2 regions of the Streptomyces sp. NBC_01317 genome follow, and region 2 is predicted to be linked to the other one. Evidence: predicted binding sites of a transcription regulator. Region 2 holds the regulator's gene; the other holds the start of a gene.

Region 1 (9,298 bases), 1.1 Mb from region 2:
GCAGCGACTTGAAGATCTCGTCGAAGAAGTCGTTCTCGCCGAGCAGCAGTTGGCTGAGGATGCGCAGGAACTCGCCGGAGGCGGCGCCCTGGATGACGCGGTGGTCGTACGTCGAGGTCAGCGTCATGACCTTGGAGATGCCCAGCTTGTTCAGGGTGTCCTGCGAGGTGCCCTGGAACTCGGCGGGGTAGTCCATCGCGCCGACGCCGAGGATGAGGCCCTGACCGGGCATCAGGCGCGGCACGGAGTGGACGGTGCCGATGCCACCGGGGTTGGTCAGCGACGCGGTGACTCCGGTGAAGTCCTCCATCGTCAGCTTGTTCGTACGGGCGCGCCGGACGATGTCCTCGTACGCCTGCCAGAACTCGAAGAAGTTGAGCGTCTCGGCCTTCTTGATGCCGGCCACGACGAGCTGGCGGTCGCCGTTCGGCTTCACCAGGTCGATTGCCAGGCCCAGGTTGACGTGCTCGGGCTTGACGAGGGTCGGCTTGCCGTCCTTCTCCGTGAAGGAGTAGTTCATCGTCGGCATGGCCTTGAGCGCCTGCACCATCGCGTACCCGATGAGGTGCGTGAAGGAGATCTTGCCGCCCCGCGCGCGCTTCAGGTGGTTGTTGATGACGATGCGGTTGTCGAACAGCAGCTTCACCGGGACCGCGCGCACGGACGTGGCCGTGGGCAGCTCCAGCGACGCGTTCATGTTCTTCGCGACCGCGGCGGACGGGCCGCGCAGCGTCACGTACTCCGGGCCTTCGGCGGCGGCCGGCGCGGCGGGGGCGTTGCCGTTCGTGGACGGCTTCGCCGCGGCCGGGGCCGTCGCGGGCTTCGGGGTGACCGGCGCGGTGGTCACGGGCGCGGGCTGTGCCTGCTGTGCCTGCTGTACGGGAGCGGCGGCGGCCGGGGCCGGTGCCTGCGCGGGCTGTGCCTGCGGGGCGGGAGCGGCGGCCGGGGCCTGCGCCGGTGCCGCGGCGGGCCGTGCCGGTGCCGTGGCCTGCGGTGCCGGGGTGGCTGTCGGGGTCGGGGCGGCCGCCGGTGTGGAGGCCGGGGTCACCGCAGCTCCCGCTGCGGCGGTCTCCGCCGGCTTGTCCGCCGTACCGGGCGTGCCCGGCTTGTAGTCGGCGAAGAAGTCCCACCAGGCGCGGTCGACCGAATTCGGGTCCTGGAGGTACTGCTGGTAGATCTCGTCGACGAGCCATTCATTGGCGCCGAAGGCGGCGGCGGGGTTCTTCCCCTGCCCGTCTTCATCGGTCGAGATACTCGGCTTACTGGGGGACTGAGACGACACGGCGTGAACCGCCCTCTTCCGCTTCACAAGGTGATGGACAGCGGGAATCAAGGCTACGCCTAACCGGGCCCCCAGGTGCAGGCCAGGCGGGCCATCGTCGTGCAAGTCACATCTGACGGCAGGTTTCAGCGTATGAAATGGCGGGAAACAAGCCCGGTTCGCCTCGCCGGGAGAGCGCCCGTGAAGCACTGTGCCCGGCTACGGCGGGTCCGCGGCCCGCAGTCCGCCCGTCCCCGACTCCGTACCCGGAGATCGTGCGCTTACAAGTCCGAACTCTACGTCAATCCCGGGGCTGGGGAATTCCCGGAAGAGTGACGCGTATCCGGCAGCCGCGTGCGGATTCGGCCACACCGATGCGCCCGCCGTGCAGATCGACCGCCCAGCGGGCGATCGCCAGCCCCAGACCGGTGCCCCCGTCGCTGCCAGGACCGTGCGGCGAGGGCGCGCTGCCGCGGTTGAACCGCTCGAAGACGCGGTGCCGTTCGGCCTCCGGTATCCCGGGACCTTCGTCCTGGACCTCCAGGTCCAGCGACTCGGGGCGGGGGCCGCGCCGGGCCCGTACCGTCACCCGTCCGTGCGGCGGGCTGTGCTTGACCGCGTTGTCGATGAGGTTGGCGACGACCTGGTGCAGGCGCTCCGCGTCCGCGTGCGCGGTCAGTTCCGGCGGCGAGACGTCCAGATGGAGGTGGACGTCCGTACGGGTGTGGTTGCCGGACCCGGAGCTGAGCGCGCGCTGCGACGCGGCCAGATTGGCCTCTTTGAGTACGCCGGACAGGTACGGCCACACCTCGAAGCGCTGGGCCCTGAGTGTCACCACGCCGTTGTCGAGCCTGGACAGGTCGAGCAGCGTCTCGGTGAGCCGGCCCAGCCGTTCCGTCTGCCGCAGGGCGGTGCGCATCGTCTCCGGGTCGGCGGCGGACACGCCGTCCACGACGTTCTCCAGGACCGCGCGCAGCGCCGCGATGGGGGTGCGCAGTTCGTGCGAGACGTTGGCGACCAGCTCCTTGCGGTGCCGGTCCACGGCCTCCAGGTCGTCCGCCATGCGGTTGATGGTGGCGGCGAGGTCGCCCAGCTCGTCGCGGCGGTCGATGCCGCTGACCCGGCGGGTGTAGTCGCCGTGCGATATGCCCTTCGCGACGGTGTTCATCTCGTCGAGGGGCGCGGTGAGGCCGTGGGCCACGAACTGGGTGATGAGGAGCGTGGCGATCACCGAGAAGACGGTGATGAAGCGCAGCTCGGTCTCCGTGCGGAGGGCCACCATCAGCAGGCCGGTGGTGATGAAGACGGAGACGACCACCAGCGTGCCGAGCTTGGTCTTGATGGAGAAGGGGCGCAGCCCCGTCTTCTCCGGGACCCCGGCGCGCCGGCCGGGATGCTTGGGCCGGCCGCCCGGTCCTGTCCGGGGTCCGCCGCGCTGTCCGCCGTACGGGCCGTCGAAAGGACCGCCGCGACCGCCGCGCGGGGCGGCTCCCCGGCGCGCGCCGTCCCGGGAGCGGGTCATGGGGCCGGGGTCTCCAGGGCGTACCCCACCCCGTGGACCGTACGGATCCGCTCGGCGCCGATCTTCCGGCGCAGCGCCTTGATGTGGCTGTCGACCGTACGGGTGCCCGACGCGTCCGCCCAGTCCCACACCTCGGCGAGGAGCTGCTCGCGGGAGAGCACCGCGCGGGGGGTGCTCGCCAGGCAGACCAGCAGGTCGAACTCGGTGGGCGTCAGGTGGACGTCCTCACCGCGCACCCGTACCCGGCGCTGCGCGTGGTCGATCTCCAGCTCGCCGAGGCGCAGGATGCCGCTGCGGGGGGTGACGGCGGCCAGCGCCGCGCGCTCCACGCGGCGCAGCAGCACGTGCACGCGCGCCGCCAGCTCCCGCATGGAGAAGGGCTTGGTCATGTAGTCGTCGGCGCCGACGCCGAGTCCCACGAGCATGTCGGTCTCGTCGTCGCGGGCGGTCAGCATCAGCACCGGCACGGGGCGCTGCGCCTGGACGCGGCGGCAGACCTCCAGGCCGTCGAAGCCGGGCAGCATCACGTCGAGGACCATCACGTCCGGCTGCCAGGCCTCGGCCGCGTCGACGGCGGCGGGGCCGTCCACCGCCGTCTGGACCAGGAAACCCTCGGCCCGCAGCCGCGCGGCGATGGCGTCGACGATGGTCGCGTCGTCCTCGACGACCAGGACCCTTCGCTGGGCTCCCGGCGTCGCCGCGACCCCGTTGTGGCTGGTCTGTGTCTGCTCCATGGCCCCGCCCCTGCTGGCTGGTACGCGTTCCGCGATCGTCGATCCGTCGTCCGCGGTCTCCGGGTGCTCCGTGTAGAGGGAGATCGCGTGTGTCGGGAGCAGCGTAGAGGCAGGAACAGGGTCACGGCTACGCAGTGCGAGCGGCGAGATGAACGACGTCCGGTACGCCCCGGGCAACAGGGATCTCTTCGGCAGCAACTCCACCGAACCCGGCATTCCGTAGCGCTTCGCCGAAGGCGGGGGACGGCCGAGCGGACCAAATGGCCAGCACACCGCCGGGGTTGAGGCGGTCGCGGCACGCCGCGAGCCCGGCCGGCGTGTACAGACTCCCGTTGTCCTCGGTGACCGTCCAGTCGGGTCCGTTGTCGATGTCGAGGCACAGGGCGTCGTAGCTGTCCGTGGCGGTCTTCACGTGGTCGACCAGATCGGTGTGCAGGATCACCGTGCGCGGGTCCGCGAGCGCCGCGCCGGAGATCCGGGCGAGCGGGCCGGTGCGGTGCCAGTCGATGACGGCCTGTTCGCGCTCGACGACCACGATCCTGCCCCAGCGGGGGTCGGCGGCGGCGTGCGCGAGGGAGAAGCCGACGCCGAGTCCGCCGACGAGGACGGAGGGCCGTTGCCCACGCCGGTCCTCGGGGAGGGCGGCGAGGGCGGCGTCGATGAGGAGGCGCTCGGAGCGGCCGTCGGAGGTGTCCATCAGGAAGCACCCGTTGGCGATGATCTCCAGCTCGGCGCCGCGCCGCCGGAGGACGACCTCGCCGTACGGGCCGTCGCGGCGGTCGAGGACGACGGGGCGGTCGTCGTGATCCGGGTGATCCGCCGACTGGTGCGATTCCGGGCCTGGTGCCTGGACGGATACGGGCATGGTGCGGCCTCTCCGAGGGGTCTGCTGGTGTCTTCGCTCTCGGTCCCATCCTGGTGCGCGGCGCAGGCCGCCGACAAACCGATTCGGGTACGGGAAGCGTCACCCCCTTCGGGGCGTTACAGCCCCCGAGCCCCGCCTCCGGTACGAGGCCCCGCCCCCGGCAGGACCTGCCGTGACGCGTGCGAGGACCGCCTCCGGACCGCTGTACGAGAGTGATCGCTCAGAGCGAACGCCCCCAGGGGAACAACAGAAGGCTCACAAGCATTGAGCCGGTATAGCTCAACTTGAATGCCGAAGGGGAGATCATGGCTCTCACGTCCACATCGCTCACGCTTCCCGTGCTGCCGCTCGACGACGAGGTCGTGCTGCCCGGAATGGTGGTTCCGCTCGACCTGTCCGACGCCGAGGTCCGGGCGGCCGTGGAGGCCGCGCAGGCCGCCGCCCGCGCCGAAGGCGGCGGGGGGAAGCCGCAGGTGCTGCTCGTCCCGCGCATCGACGGGACGTACGCCGGCACGGGCGTGCGCGGCACCGTCGAACAGGTCGGCCGGCTCTCCGACGGCGACCCCGGCGCACTGATCCGCGGCCGGGGCCGCGTGCAGATCGGCGCGGGGACATCGGGACCCGGCGCGGCCCTCTGGGTCGAGGGCCTGAGCGTCGAGGAACTGGCGCCGGACCCGCTGCCCGGGGCCGTCACCGACCTGATGAAGGAGTACAAGGCCCTCGCCGCGGACTGGCTGAAGAAGCGCGGCGCGTGGCAGGTGGTCGACCGCGTCCAGCAGATCGACGACGTGTCGCAGCTGGCGGACAACGCCGGGTACTCACCGTTCCTGTCGACCGCGCAGAAGGTCGAGCTGCTGGAGACCACCGACCCGGTGGCCCGGCTCAAGCTCGCCACCGACCAGCTCCGGGAACACCTGGCGGAGCAGGACGTCGCGGAGTCCATCGCCAAGGACGTCCAGGAGGGCGTCGACAAGCAGCAGCGGGAGTTCCTGCTGCGGCGCCAGCTCGAAGCCGTACGGAAGGAACTGCGCGGCCTGAACGGCGAGGGTGACGAGGACGAGTCCGACGACTACCGGACCCGTGTCGAGGCCGCCGACCTGCCCGAGAAGGTGCGGGAGGCCGCCCTCAAGGAGGTCGAGAAGCTGGAGCGCTCGTCGGACCAGAGCCCCGAGGGCTCCTGGATCCGCACGTGGCTGGACACCGTGCTCGAACTGCCCTGGAACGTCAGGACCGAGGACGAGTACGACATCAGGGGCGCCCAGCGCGTCCTCGACGCCGAGCACGCGGGCCTGGAGGACGTGAAGGAGCGCATCACGGAGTACCTGGCCGTGCGCAAGCGGCGCGCGGAGCGCGGGCTCGGGGTGGTCGGCGGACGTCGCGGCGGCGCCGTACTGGCCCTGGTCGGCCCTCCCGGCGTCGGCAAGACCTCGCTGGGCGAATCGGTCGCGCACTCCATGGGACGTAAGTTCGTGCGGGTGGCGCTGGGCGGCGTCCGTGACGAGGCGGAGATCCGCGGACACCGGCGTACGTACGTCGGCGCGCTGCCGGGCCGTATCGTCCGGGCGATCAAGGAGGCCGGTTCGATGAACCCGGTCGTCCTGCTGGACGAGATCGACAAGGTCGGCTCCGACTACCGGGGCGACCCGGCGGCGGCGCTGCTCGAAGTCCTGGACCCGGCGCAGAACCACACCTTCCGCGACCACTACCTGGAGGTCGAACTGGACCTGTCCGACGTGGTGTTCCTCGCCACGGCGAACGTCCTGGAGGCGATCCCGGAGGCGCTGCTCGACCGGATGGAGCTGGTCAGGCTCGACGGCTACACCGAGGACGAGAAGGTCGTCATCGCCAGGGACCACCTGCTGCCCCGGCAACTGGAGCGCGCGGGCCTGGAGCCCGGCGAGGTCACGCTGGAGGACGAGGCGCTGCGCCGGCTGGCGGGCGAGTACACCCGCGAGGCGGGCGTCCGTAACCTGGAGCGGTCCATCGCCAGACTCCTCCGCAAGGTCGCGGCGGAACACGAACTGGGTCGCAGGGAACTGCCGTTCACGCTGGGCCCGGACGACCTGCGCAAGCTGATCGGCCGTCCGCACCACGTCCCCGAGTCCGCCCAGGACCCGGCGGAGCGCCGCACGGCGGTCCCGGGCGTGGCGACGGGCCTCGCGGTCACCGGCGCGGGGGGTGACGTCCTCTTCGTGGAGGCGTCGCTGGCCGACCCGGAGACGGGCGGTTCGGGTCTGACCCTGACCGGTCAGCTGGGTGACGTGATGAAGGAGTCGGCACAGATCGCGCTCTCGTTCCTCCGCTCGCGCGGCGCGGAACTGGAACTGCCGGTCGCGGACCTCAAGGACCGGGGCGTGCACATCCACTTCCCGGCGGGCGCGGTCCCGAAGGACGGCCCGAGTGCGGGCATCACGATGACCACGGCCCTGGCCTCGCTCCTGAGCGGCCGTCTGGTCCGCACGGACGTCGCCATGACGGGCGAGGTCTCGCTGACCGGCCGCGTCCTGCCCATCGGCGGCCTGAAGCAGAAGCTCCTGGCGGCCCACCGCGCGGGCATCACGACGGTCGTGATCCCGAAGCGCAACGAGGCGGACCTGGACGACGTCCCGGGGGAGATCCTGGACAAACTGGAGATCCACCCGGTGACGGACGTGCGCCAGGTCCTGGACATCGCCCTGTCCCCGGCGGAGATGAGGGTCCCGGCGGCGGCATAAGGGCCCCGGCCTGCTGATGACGGCCGCGCCCGCCTGGAATGTACGTTCCGGGCGGGCGCGGCCGTCTCACTCCGCCGTGAACTCGTACCGCAACTCGTAGAGATGACCGGCCTTGACCATGACGGTGGCCTCGATCGGGCGGTGGTCGTCGCTGTAGACGACGCGCAACGTACGCAGTACGGGGAGGTCGCCGGGCAGCCGCAGCGCCTCGTACTGCTCCTGTGTGGGCACCCGGGCGGAGACGTGGTCGACGCTCAGGCGGGGCGGATGCCCGAGGCCGGCCAGGAGCGTCGGGGTGCCACCCTTGATCCGGCTGCGTTCCATGAGCGGCGTACCGCGGGCGATGCCCGGCGGGTAGTACGAGTGCACGAGCTCCACGGGTTCGTCGTCCTGCGTCAGCAACTGGTGGCGGAGCAGGGCGGTGCCGCCCTCCGGCAGGCCCAGGGAGGCGGCGACATCGGCCGGTGCGGTGACCTCGGCGACGGCGATGAGCTTGCTCCGGGCCGGGGCGCCCTGTTTCGCTGCCTCACTCAACCAGCGGTACGGCTCCCCGGCCTCGGCCGGTGCCATGTAGTCGGCGGGCCGTACGGTCCGCTGCCGGTGCTCCCGTACGGTCACGGCGGCGCCCGCGCGGCCGACGACCAGCCGCTCGTCCTTGAGGAGTTGCAGCGCCTTCTGCACGGTGGCGCTGGAGGCGTCGAACCGCTCCTTGAGCCGGGCCGTGGAGGGCACCTTGGCGCCGGGCGCCAGCTCGCCGGTCATGATCTCGTCGCGCAGGTCGGCGGCCAGCCGCTCGTGGAGCGACCGGCGGTCGTACGCGTCTTCCTCGGTCCTGGGCATGGTCAGCCGATCCGGATCTCGTACCGCAGCCGCTGGAGCCGGGCGGGCATGGTCATCAGGTCGAGCTGGATGGGCCGGTCGGCGCTGTCGAAGGCGACGCGCGTCAGGTGCAGCACGGGTTCGCCGGGTGGGATGTCCAGGGCCCCTTGCTCCTCTTCGCCGGGCAGACGGGCGGTCACGTCCTCACGGACCCGCACGCCCACGTGACCCAGCTCGGCGAGGAGGGTGACGGCCCCGCCGGGGATCTTGGCCGTCCCGGCCAGACGGGTGCCGCGCGCGATGGCGGCGGGGTAGTAGGTGTCCGTGAGCTCGCAGGGCCGGTCTTCGAGGTACATCATCCGCCTGCGCACGATCACGGTCTCTTCTCCGTCGAGCCCCAGCAGGCCTGCCACATCCGGAGACGCCGGCACCTCGCCCGCGTGGACGACGCGCTGACTGCCCCGCCGCCCGCGCGCGGCCACCTCCGCACCCCAGGCGTCCTGTTGTCCATCGGGTCGGGGAGTCAGATACGGCAATGAGGAACTGACCCACTCGCTGACGCTCACGACGTCCTCCTGCTCCTGGTGGCCCTGCGGGGGCGGTTGCTGACCATGGTGCACCTTGCCGCTTTACACAGTAAGTGAGACGCCGTGTTGGGCCCTGCGCCTCAAGATTACCTTGTCGCCTTTCGCGGATAGCGATAAGGTTTCATCGATCGGAGAGCCTAGGATCAAGGCGGTGATGAGCCGTGTCCCTTTCACGGCAGCAACGATTTCCCCGAGCCCGGAAGTCCGTGCGCTCCGCGCGGGACTTCGTCACGGGCACTCTCACGGAGTGGGGCGTGTCCGACCGGCAGGACGACATTCGGTTATGCGTCTCGGAGCTCGCCACGAACGCACTTCTCCATGGCGTGCCTCCAGGCCGGGAAATGTGCGTCCAGATCTCGGTGGAGGGGCTGCTCGTCCGGCTGGAGGTGCGCGACAGCGGTGGCGGACACCCGGCCGTGCAGTCTCCCGGGATGGAGAGCTGCGACGGCCGGGGGCTGATGTTGGCGTCCGAGGTCGCGGACGACTTCGGCGTCACCGAACACGTGGTCGGCAAGACGGTGTGGGTCGCGTTCAAGACCGTGTGCGTCCCCGTCCCCGTCGCCGGGCGCCGGAGCCCGTAGTGGTCAGCCGGTGGCCAGGGACTTGACGCCTGAGAGGGGGCCGTTGAACTTGTTGTGGTCTCCTACCGTCGGGCCTGAGGACGTGTACTGCCAGATCGTCTGGTACTCCCAGCCCGCCGGGAGTTCGCCGACCGTCGTGTCGTAGCGGGCGATCCAGAGAGGGTTCGTGGTGCCGAAGCCCGCGTAGTCGTCCGTGCAGTCGCGCCACCACTTCG
Region 2 (9,298 bases):
GCGCCGATCAGCTCGACGAACACCTCGTACGGAGTCCAGTCGCCGATCACCGGCAGCAGCCAGTCGGCCTGGAAGAGCTGTCCGAAGGCGTTGACGAGCGTCAGGACGAGCGAGAAGAACCCGACCGCCACGAACCAGTGCGCGACGCCGACGACACCCCACCGGTTCATCCGCGTGTGGCCGAGGAACTCCTTGGCCACCGTCAGGGTGCGCTGTCGCGGTTCGCCGGTCCGCGTGCCCGCGGGGACGTCCTGGCCGAGTCGCACGAAGCGGTAGATCTGCGCGATGGCTCGGGCGAACAGCGCCACGCCGACGACGCCGAGTACCAGCGACACGATGATCGCGGCGAGTTGCATGTGGGGCTCCTCGGGACTGCGAGGGTGGAAGGTCGGCACTGGTACGGATCCAGCACGCGTACTAAGCAGTAACTTAATCGGTTCGTGCTGAGGTTACCCAGTTGTCTCGACGCAATGTAGTGGCGCGGGTGGTGATCTGTGTCGCTGGGGCGCGCCCGCGGGCCGGGGAACGGGGGGCGGGCGCCGCTCCCCGGCCCCCAGGACGGCGGGCGGGCGCCGCGCGTACGAGCCTCGGGGCGCGCCCGGGAGGGTGTGGCCGGGGCTCCACCAGGAGCAGGGCCGGCAGCGTACGGACCAGGATCAGGAGGTCGAGGCCGATCCAGTGGTGCGCGACGTAGTGCTGGTCCAGCAGCGGGGTCTCGTCCCACGGCATTGGCGAGTGCCGCCGTACCTGCGCGAGACCGGTCAGACCCGGCCGTACGAGCTGCCGCCACGGAGCGGCCGCCGCCGGGGAGCCGTGTGCGAGCGGGGCGGGCCCGACCAGGGACAGGTCGCCCCGTACGACGTGGGGCAGCCTGGACACCAGGTCGAGGCGGAACCGGCGGGTGCGCAGCGCGCGCAGGACGAAGGGGCGGCCGTGCAGGCCGGTGCGACGGTCGGTGGTGAAGGCGGGCCGGCCCGGCCGCCGGCCCCGTACCACCTCCGTCAGTGCCGCCACCACCAGTACCGGCGCCGCCAGAACCAGCAGGACCGAGCCGAGCGTCAGATCCAGGAGGCGTTTGGGGTCCGCGAGCCGTGCCGCTCGCCCCGCCACCCATGACGTGAGTCGTTCCATGGCGGACACCTGACCGTTCCGGGCTCAAGAGGGCTCAAGGGGCTCAAGGAGGTTCAAGCGGCTCCCGGGGAACTTTCGGGGCCTTTGTGAAAGTTATGACAGAACGACCGCAGGACGCGGCCGCCTCGCCGCGCGAGGCGCTCCGCGTACCGGCGGACACTCCGCAAGCCCCCCGCCAGGCCCGTTGCGCCGCGTCAGCACGATTATTGAGCCCCCTCGACTCAGGTCCTTTGACTCGCCGCGATCCGTGATGCATCCTTGAGCCTGTTCCACTCAAGTCAGTTGGAGGAATTGAAATGGCACGTGCGGTCGGCATCGACCTGGGCACGACTAACTCCGTCGTCAGCGTTCTCGAAGGCGGCGAGCCCACCGTCATCACCAACGCAGAGGGCGCCAGGACCACGCCGTCCGTCGTCGCCTTCGCCAAGAACGGCGAGGTGCTCGTCGGAGAGGTAGCCAAGCGCCAGGCGGTCACGAACGTCGACAGGACCATCCGGTCGGTCAAGCGCCACATGGGCACCGACTGGAAGATGAACCTGGACGGCAAGGACTTCAACCCGCAGCAGATCTCGGCCTTCGTGCTGCAGAAGCTGAAGCGGGACGCGGAGGCGTACCTGGGCGAGAAGGTCACCGACGCGGTGATCACCGTACCGGCGTACTTCAACGACTCCGAGCGCCAGGCCACCAAGGAGGCCGGCGAGATCGCGGGCCTCACGGTGCTGCGTATCGTCAACGAGCCGACGGCGGCCGCGCTGGCCTACGGGCTCGACAAGGACGACCAGACGATCCTGGTCTTCGACCTCGGTGGCGGTACGTTCGACGTCTCGCTGCTGGAGATCGGTGACGGCGTCGTCGAGGTGAAGGCCACCAACGGTGACAACCACCTCGGTGGTGACGACTGGGACCAGCGCCTCGTGGACTTCCTGGTGAAGCAGTTCGCCAACGGCCACGGCGTGGACCTGGGCAAGGACAAGATGGCTCTCCAGCGTCTCCGCGAGGCCGCGGAGAAGGCGAAGATCGAGCTGTCCTCGTCCAGCGAGACCACGATCAACCTTCCGTACATCACGGCGTCGGCCGAGGGCCCGCTGCACCTGGACGAGAAGATCACCCGCTCGCAGTTCCAGCAGCTCACCTCCGACCTGCTGGACCGCTGCAAGACGCCGTTCCACAACGTCATCAAGGACGCCGGCATCGCGCTGTCCGAGATCGACCACGTGGTGCTCGTCGGTGGCTCGACCCGTATGCCCGCCGTGGCGGAGCTGGTCAAGGAGCTGACCGGTGGCCGTGACGCCAACAAGGGTGTGAACCCCGACGAGGTCGTCGCCATCGGTGCCGCGCTCCAGGCCGGTGTCCTCAAGGGTGAGGTCAAGGACGTCCTGCTCCTTGACGTGACCCCGCTGTCCCTGGGTATCGAGACCAAGGGCGGCATCATGACCAAGCTGATCGAGCGCAACACGACGATCCCGACGAAGCGCTCCGAGATCTTCACGACGGCCGAGGACAACCAGCCGTCGGTGCAGATCCAGGTCTACCAGGGCGAGCGCGAGATCGCCGCGTACAACAAGAAGCTCGGGATGTTCGAGCTGACCGGCCTGCCGCCCGCCCCGCGCGGGGTGCCGCAGATCGAGGTCGCCTTCGACATCGACGCCAACGGCATCATGCACGTGGCCGCGAAGGACCTCGGCACGGGCAAGGAGCAGAAGATGACCGTCACCGGCGGCTCCTCGCTGCCGCGCGACGAGGTCAACCGGATGCGCGAAGAGGCCGAGCAGTACGCGGACGAGGACCACAAGCGCCGCGAGGCCGCCGAGACGCGCAACCAGGCGGAGCAGCTCGTCTACCAGACGGAGAAGTTCCTCAAGGACAACGAGGACAAGGTCCCCGGCGACGTCAAGACGGAGGTCGAGGAGTCCATCGCCGAGCTGAAGGAGAAGCTCAAGGGCGAGGATACCGCCGAGATCCGTACGTCCACGGAGAAGGTCGCGGCCGTCTCCCAGAAGCTGGGCCAGGCGATGTACGCCAACGCCCAGGCCGAGGGCGCGACCGCCGGTGCCGAGGCGCCGGGCGGCCAGCAGGGCCAGGCGTCCCAGGACGGTACGGACGACGTCGTCGACGCCGAGATCGTGGACGACGAGCGTGACACCAAGGGCGGTGCCGCGTGACCGAGGAGACCCCGGGCTTCGAAGAGAAGCCTGACGTCCCCTCCGGCGCGACCCCCGAAGACGCCGCGCCGCAGGCCGGCGGGCCGGACTCCGTGAAGGAGACCGGCCCGGCGGCCCCGGCCGGGGACGTGAACGACATAGCTCTGACAGCACAGCTGGACCAGGTGCGCACGGCGCTCGCCGAGCGTACGGCGGACCTCCAGCGGCTCCAGGCCGAGTACCAGAACTACCGCCGCAGGGTGGAGCGCGACCGGGTCACCGTCAAGGAGATCGCTGTCGCGAAGCTCCTGACGGAGCTGCTGCCGGTGCTCGACGACATCGGGCGCGCCCGGGAGCACGAAGAGCTGGTGGGCGGCTTCAAGTCGGTCGCCGAGTCGCTGGAGACCATCGTCGCCAAGATGGGCCTCCAGCAGTTCGGCAAGGAGGGCGAGCCCTTCGACCCGACGATCCACGAAGCGCTGATGCACTCGTATGCGCCGGATGTCACGGAAGACACCTGCGTCGCGATCCTTCAGCCTGGGTACCGGTTCGGCGAGCGGACGATCAGGCCCGCCCGGGTCGCGGTGGCGGAGCCCCAGCCGGGGGCCACGCCGAAGTCGGCGGAGGAGGCGGGCGAGTCCGGCTCGTCCGCCCAAGGCAAGGACGACGGTGGCCCCGACGAGGGCTGACGCCGAGGCACGGACGAGTGCTGACGCACGCACGGACGGCGTGAGGGTGGCCGGTGGAGAGGAGGGACGTCGGGAATGAGCACGAAGGACTTCGTGGAGAAGGACTACTACAAGGTTCTCGGCGTCCCCAAGGACGCCACCGAGGCCGAGATCAAGAAGGCGTACCGGAAGCTCGCCCGCGAGTTCCACCCGGACGCCAACAAGGGCGACGCGAAGGCCGAGGAGCGCTTCAAGGAGATCTCCGAGGCCAACGACGTACTCGGCGACACCAAGCGCCGCAAGGAGTACGACGAGGCCCGCGCGCTCTTCGGCAACGGCGGCTTCCGGCCGGGACCCGGCGCCGGCGGCGGTTCCTTCAACTTCGACCTGGGCGACCTCTTCGGGGGCGCCCCGGGCGGCGGTGGTACGGGAACGGCGCAGGGCGGCGGCTTCGGCGGCGGCGGTGGCGGCATCGGGGACATGTTCGGCGGCCTCTTCAACCGGGGAGGCCCCGGCACCACCCGCGTGCAGCCGCGCCGCGGCCAGGACATCGAGTCCGAGGTGACGCTCAGCTTCACCGAGGCGGTCGACGGGGCCACCGTCCCGCTGCGGATGTCCAGCCAGGCACCCTGCAAGGCCTGCTCGGGCACGGGCGACAAGAACGGCACCCCGCGGGTCTGCCCGACCTGCGTGGGCACCGGACAGGTCTCCCGTGGCAGCGGTGGCGGCTTCTCGCTCACCGACCCGTGCGTGGACTGCAAGGGCCGCGGTCTGATCGCCCAGGACCCCTGCGAGGTCTGCAAGGGCAGCGGGCGCGCCAGGTCGTCCAGGACGATGCAGGTACGGATTCCGGCGGGCGTCAGCGACAACCAGCGGATCCGGCTGCGCGGCAAGGGCGCTCCCGGCGAGCGCGGCGGCCCGGCGGGCGACCTGTACGTGGTCGTGCATGTCGGCGCCCACCCGGTCTTCGGCCGGAAGGGCGACAACCTCACCGTCACGGTGCCGGTCTCCTTCACGGAGGCGACGCTGGGCGGCGAGGTGAAGGTGCCGACGCTCGGCGGCCCCCCGGTCACGCTGAAACTGCCCGCGGGGACCCCGAACGGCCGTACGATGCGCGCCCGTGGCAAGGGCGCCGTACGCAAGGACGGCAGCCGCGGGGACCTGTTGGTCACCGTCGAGGTCGCCGTCCCCAAGGACCTCGGTGTGGAGGCACGTGACGCGCTGGAGGCCTACCGGAAGGCGACGGCGGACGACGACCCGCGGGCGGAGCTGTTCCAGGCCGCGAAGGGAGCATGACCCGAGATGGACAGGGACGGGCGGCGCAGACCGCCCTCTGCGTTCGGCAGGGCGTACGAACTGACCGAGGAGACGCCGGTGTACGTCATCTCGGTGGCGGCCCAGCTCTCGGGGCTGCACCCGCAGACCCTCCGGCAGTACGACCGCCTGGGCCTGGTCTCCCCGGACCGTACGGCGGGGCGGGGCCGGCGCTACTCGGCCCGTGACATCGAGCTGCTCCGCCAGGTGCAGGCGCTGTCCCAGGACGAGGGCATCAACCTCGCGGGCATCAAGCGGATCATCGAGCTGGAGAACCAGGTCGCCGCGCTCCAGGCCCGGGTCGCCGAGCTGTCGGCGGCCGTGGACGGCGCGGCGGCGGCCATGCGCCAGCGCGAGGCGCAGGTGCATGCCTCGTACCGCCGCGACCTGGTGCCGTACACGGACGTACAGGCGACCAGCGCGCTGGTGGTGTGGCGGCCGGCGGACAGGCCTTAGCGGCCTTCGCGAAGTGGCCCGCCCCCGGATGCCTGTGTGTCGGCTCCGGGGGCGCTGTGCTGCGTCCAGCGGGTCGGAGGGCCTGTGTTGAGAGGTTCTGGCAAGAGGCCCGCGCATGCAGGTTCCTGGTCAGGAGTCAGGATCGCCGGTCCGGGTTCCTGGTCAGGACCGCTGGTCCGGGTTCCTGGTCAGGATCGGCCGGTCCGGGTTCCTGGTCAGGATCGGCCGGTCCGGCTCGTGGTCACGACTGCTGGTTCAGAATCCCCGAATTCGCGATGAGGTAGCCGAGTTGCGCGCGGCTGCCGCTGCCCAGCGTGGTGGCGAGCTTGGCGATGTGCGCGCGGCACGTCCGTACGTTCATCCCGAGCCGGCGCGCGATGGCCTCGTCCACGTACCCCTCCACCAGGAGCTGGGCGATGGTCCGCTGGACACCGGTGATGCCGGCCGGGGTCGGCTCGTACTCCACCTGCTCGGTGAGGGGCGTGGCGCGCCGCCAGAGCTGCTCGAAGACCTGCGCCAGGTAGTCCACGAGCCCCGGGTGACGCAGCTCCAGGGCCACCTGGCGGTCGGACCTGGCGGGGATGTACGCGACGGTCCGGTCGAAGATGATCAGGCGCTCGGTGAGCTCTTCCAGTGTCCTGATCTCCACCGTGTTCTGGCCCAGCATCTCCGCGTAGGCGAGGGTGCCCTGGCTGTGGCGTGCCGTGTGCTGGTACAAGGTTCGGATGCTGACGCCGCGGTTCACGACCGCCCTGCCGCGCTCCAACGCCTGGGCGAGCAGGTGCGCGCTCCTGCCGCCGCCCGGTTGCAGGGTCAGTACTTCCGTTTTGCACTCGGCGGTGGACAGGTCGAGCGCGGCGTTGATCCGGCTGTCGCCCTCCAGGACGGTGATCGCGTGGGTGATGGGCGGATCCTGGGCGCTGATCGTCATGAACGGCTCGAAAGAGTCGGTCAGTTCGACGGCGAAATGTCGCCTCTCCTGGATCTCCCGCTCGATGGGGTGGAGCCGCTGGGCGAGCGCCGCGGACGGTGGAACGGGGCGAAGCCAGTCCGCATCGTCCGGATCCGGGTGCAGAAGCGGGAATTCCATGAGGCACGGAGCCACCGCGGCTTCGCTCCGGGCGATGCGTCCGGAGCGCAGCGCACTGGCGTAAAGCCGCCTGCCCTCATCACACATATCGGTGATGGCATGGGGATGTGTCGGGTTTGTGTCTCTTGCGGGCAAATCTCCACCCCCCAGGGTCCTGAACATACAGGAACATGATGCCTCGATCCGGTGGCGTTGGTGTGCCCGGGTGGGACATCGTCTTCATGGCGGGGGAAGAGGAACCCATTAAGTGAGGACGAAGCCGACTATGTATAAGAGAATGCTTCGCGCGGTGGCTGCCACTGCTTTCTCTGCGGCTCTGGCCTGTGGTGTGCTGGCTGTCGGGGGAGACGCAGGTCAGGTCACCACGCCTGCCGGATCGCAGGCCGCGGGAGCGGGTGACATCGCGTGGGGAGCCGCGGCGGGTGACATCGCGTGGGGTGCCGCAGCGGGTGACATCGCGTGGGGCCCGGCACCGACGGACATCGCCTGGGGCGAGCCGGCTGGCACCGGCGCATGACTGTCCCGCCGGACGACCGGGTCTTCCGGCGGGAGATGGCCACGGCTTACCGGTCGGGCTGGCACTTCATCGACCTTGTCACGGCGATTCCGCACCGTGGCGACTCGCTGACAGTGACCCTGTTCGGAGAGCCGATCCTCGTGGTACGCGAGGAGGACGACGATGTCCGGGCCTACCGTTGCCTGCGGAAGCCGAGGGGCGCCCCACAGCCCGTCCGCTGTGCCATCCGGTACGACATGATTTTCGTGAACCTCGACCAGCGTGATCACCAGCTGGTCGAACCCAAGACCATCCTCGCCACCCCCCGCAGTGCCTGAGCGATTCCCCCGTCGTTGTAGATCGCTCCGGCACTTCCCCCACACAGCGGCGCCATCGTGGACCTGAAACACGATGGCGCCGCTGTGCCCCCCGCCCGCGTGCGGGCGCGTCCGGTCGGGGCACCCCCCTGGCCCCGACCGGACGATCACGCGCGACCGAGCGCCCGGTCCAGGGCGATCTCGATGACAACCCGGTCCGGGTTGGGCGCGGGAGTGCGTCCGTAGCGCTCCGCGTAACGGCTTTCCGCGTCTGCCACGGCTTCCTGGCCCGTACGGATCGTCGCGACGCCTTCCAGGGTCGCCCAGCGCCTCTTGTGCACCTGGCAGACGGCGACCCGTGCGCCGCCGCGTGACGTATCGCCTGATGTGGCGCCTGATGTGTGGCCTGATGTGTGGCCGCTTCCCGCGCCCGACGCCAGGATGTTGGCCACCTTCCTGCTGTTCTTGTTGGTGATGACCCGTGCGAGGCGAGCCTCCGGGTCGTACGTCACCCCCACCGCGACCACATGCGGCGTGCCGTCGGCCCGCAGGGTGGTCAGCGTGCACAGGTGGTGCTCGCGCCAGAACGCGAGAAACTCGGGGCTGGGGTGGTGTACGTCATGAGCCATGTGGAAAGCGTAGGCGTGCGACCCTGAGTGGAATAGACTCAACTTTGCGTAGGTTGCCTCAGTCAGAGTTGAGACTGGGGCGCGACACCCCAGCCAGAGTTGAGATCCGCGCGAGGAGGAGAAAGCGCCCGTGGACGCCGAGCTGACCAACAAGAGCCGGGACGCCATCAACGCCGCCACCAGCAGGGCCGTGGCGGCGGGCCACGCCGACCTGACCCCCGCCCACCTGCTGCTCGCCCTGCTCTCGGGCCAGGACAACGAGAACGTGACCGATCTGCTGACCGCCGTCGAGGCGGACCAGGCGGCGGTACGGTCCGGTACGGAGCGGCTGCTGGCCGCCCTGCCGACCGCCGCGGGCTCCACCGTGGCGCCCCCGCAGCCCAACCGCGAGCTGCTGGCCGTCATCGCGGACGCCGACCGGCGGGCGAAGGAGCTGGGCGACGAATACCTTTCCACCGAGCACCTCCTGATCGGCATCGCCGCGAAGGGCGGGCGGACCGGGGAGGTGCTGGACCGGCAAGGGGCCGGGGCGAAGAAGCTGCTGGACGCGTTCGAGAAGGCAAGGGGAGGGCGCCGGGTGACCACACCCGACCCGGAGGGCCAGTACAAGGCCCTGGAGAAGTTCGGCACCGATTTCACCGCCGCCGCCCGCGAGGGCAGGCTCGACCCGGTCATCGGCCGGGACCAGGAGATCCGGCGTGTGGTGCAGGTGCTGTCACGCCGTACGAAGAACAATCCGGTCCTGATCGGTGAGCCCGGCGTCGGCAAGACGGCCGTGGTCGAAGGGCTCGCACAGCGGATTGTCAAGGGCGACGTGCCGGAATCGCTCAAGAACAAGCGGCTGGTTTCGCTGGACCTCGGTGCGATGGTGGCCGGCGCGAAGTACCGCGGAGAGTTCGAGGAGCGCCTCAAGACCGTCCTCGCCGAGATCAAGGGCAGCGACGGACAGATCATCACGTTCATCGACGAACTGCACACCGTCGTCGGCGCGGGCGCCGGCGGCGACTCCGCCATGGACGCGGGCAACATGCTCAAGCCGATGCTGGCCCGTGGCGA

Evidence for each region. The regulator HspR, encoded in region 2, represses chaperone genes until heat shock. The targets are predictions, from matches to a motif close to TTGAGNNNNNNNNNCTCAA.
Region 1: a site for HspR is predicted at 4,647-4,665, ahead of lon (endopeptidase La). Genes of this name have one in related genera too.

The regions. Positions count from the first base shown of each region.
Region 1 covers NZ_CP108393.1:2,761,243-2,770,540, reverse strand. The annotation lists gene OG349_RS11565 (multifunctional oxoglutarate decarboxylase/oxoglutarate dehydrogenase thiamine pyrophosphate-binding subunit/dihydrolipoyllysine-residue succinyltransferase subunit) at 1-1,282, opposite strand, end outside; gene OG349_RS11560 (HAMP domain-containing sensor histidine kinase) at 1,563-2,618, opposite strand; gene OG349_RS11555 (response regulator transcription factor) at 2,780-3,517, opposite strand; gene OG349_RS11550 (spermidine synthase) at 3,645-4,382, opposite strand; gene lon (endopeptidase La) at 4,688-7,096, shown strand; gene OG349_RS11540 (GntR family transcriptional regulator) at 7,163-7,936, opposite strand; gene OG349_RS11535 (GntR family transcriptional regulator) at 7,939-8,481, opposite strand; gene OG349_RS11530 (ATP-binding protein) at 8,664-9,083, shown strand; gene OG349_RS11525 (lysozyme) at 9,087-9,298, opposite strand, start outside.
Region 2 covers NZ_CP108393.1:3,885,372-3,894,669, reverse strand. The annotation lists gene OG349_RS16595 ((Fe-S)-binding protein) at 1-356, opposite strand, end outside; gene OG349_RS16590 (sugar transferase) at 430-1,131, opposite strand; gene dnaK (molecular chaperone DnaK) at 1,428-3,293, shown strand; gene grpE (nucleotide exchange factor GrpE) at 3,290-3,961, shown strand; gene dnaJ (molecular chaperone DnaJ) at 4,037-5,236, shown strand; gene OG349_RS16570 (heat shock protein transcriptional repressor HspR) at 5,243-5,710, shown strand; gene OG349_RS16565 (helix-turn-helix transcriptional regulator) at 5,952-6,962, opposite strand; gene OG349_RS16560 ((2Fe-2S)-binding protein) at 7,314-7,634, shown strand; gene OG349_RS16555 (pyridoxamine 5'-phosphate oxidase family protein) at 7,781-8,242, opposite strand; gene clpB (ATP-dependent chaperone ClpB) at 8,373-9,298, shown strand, end outside.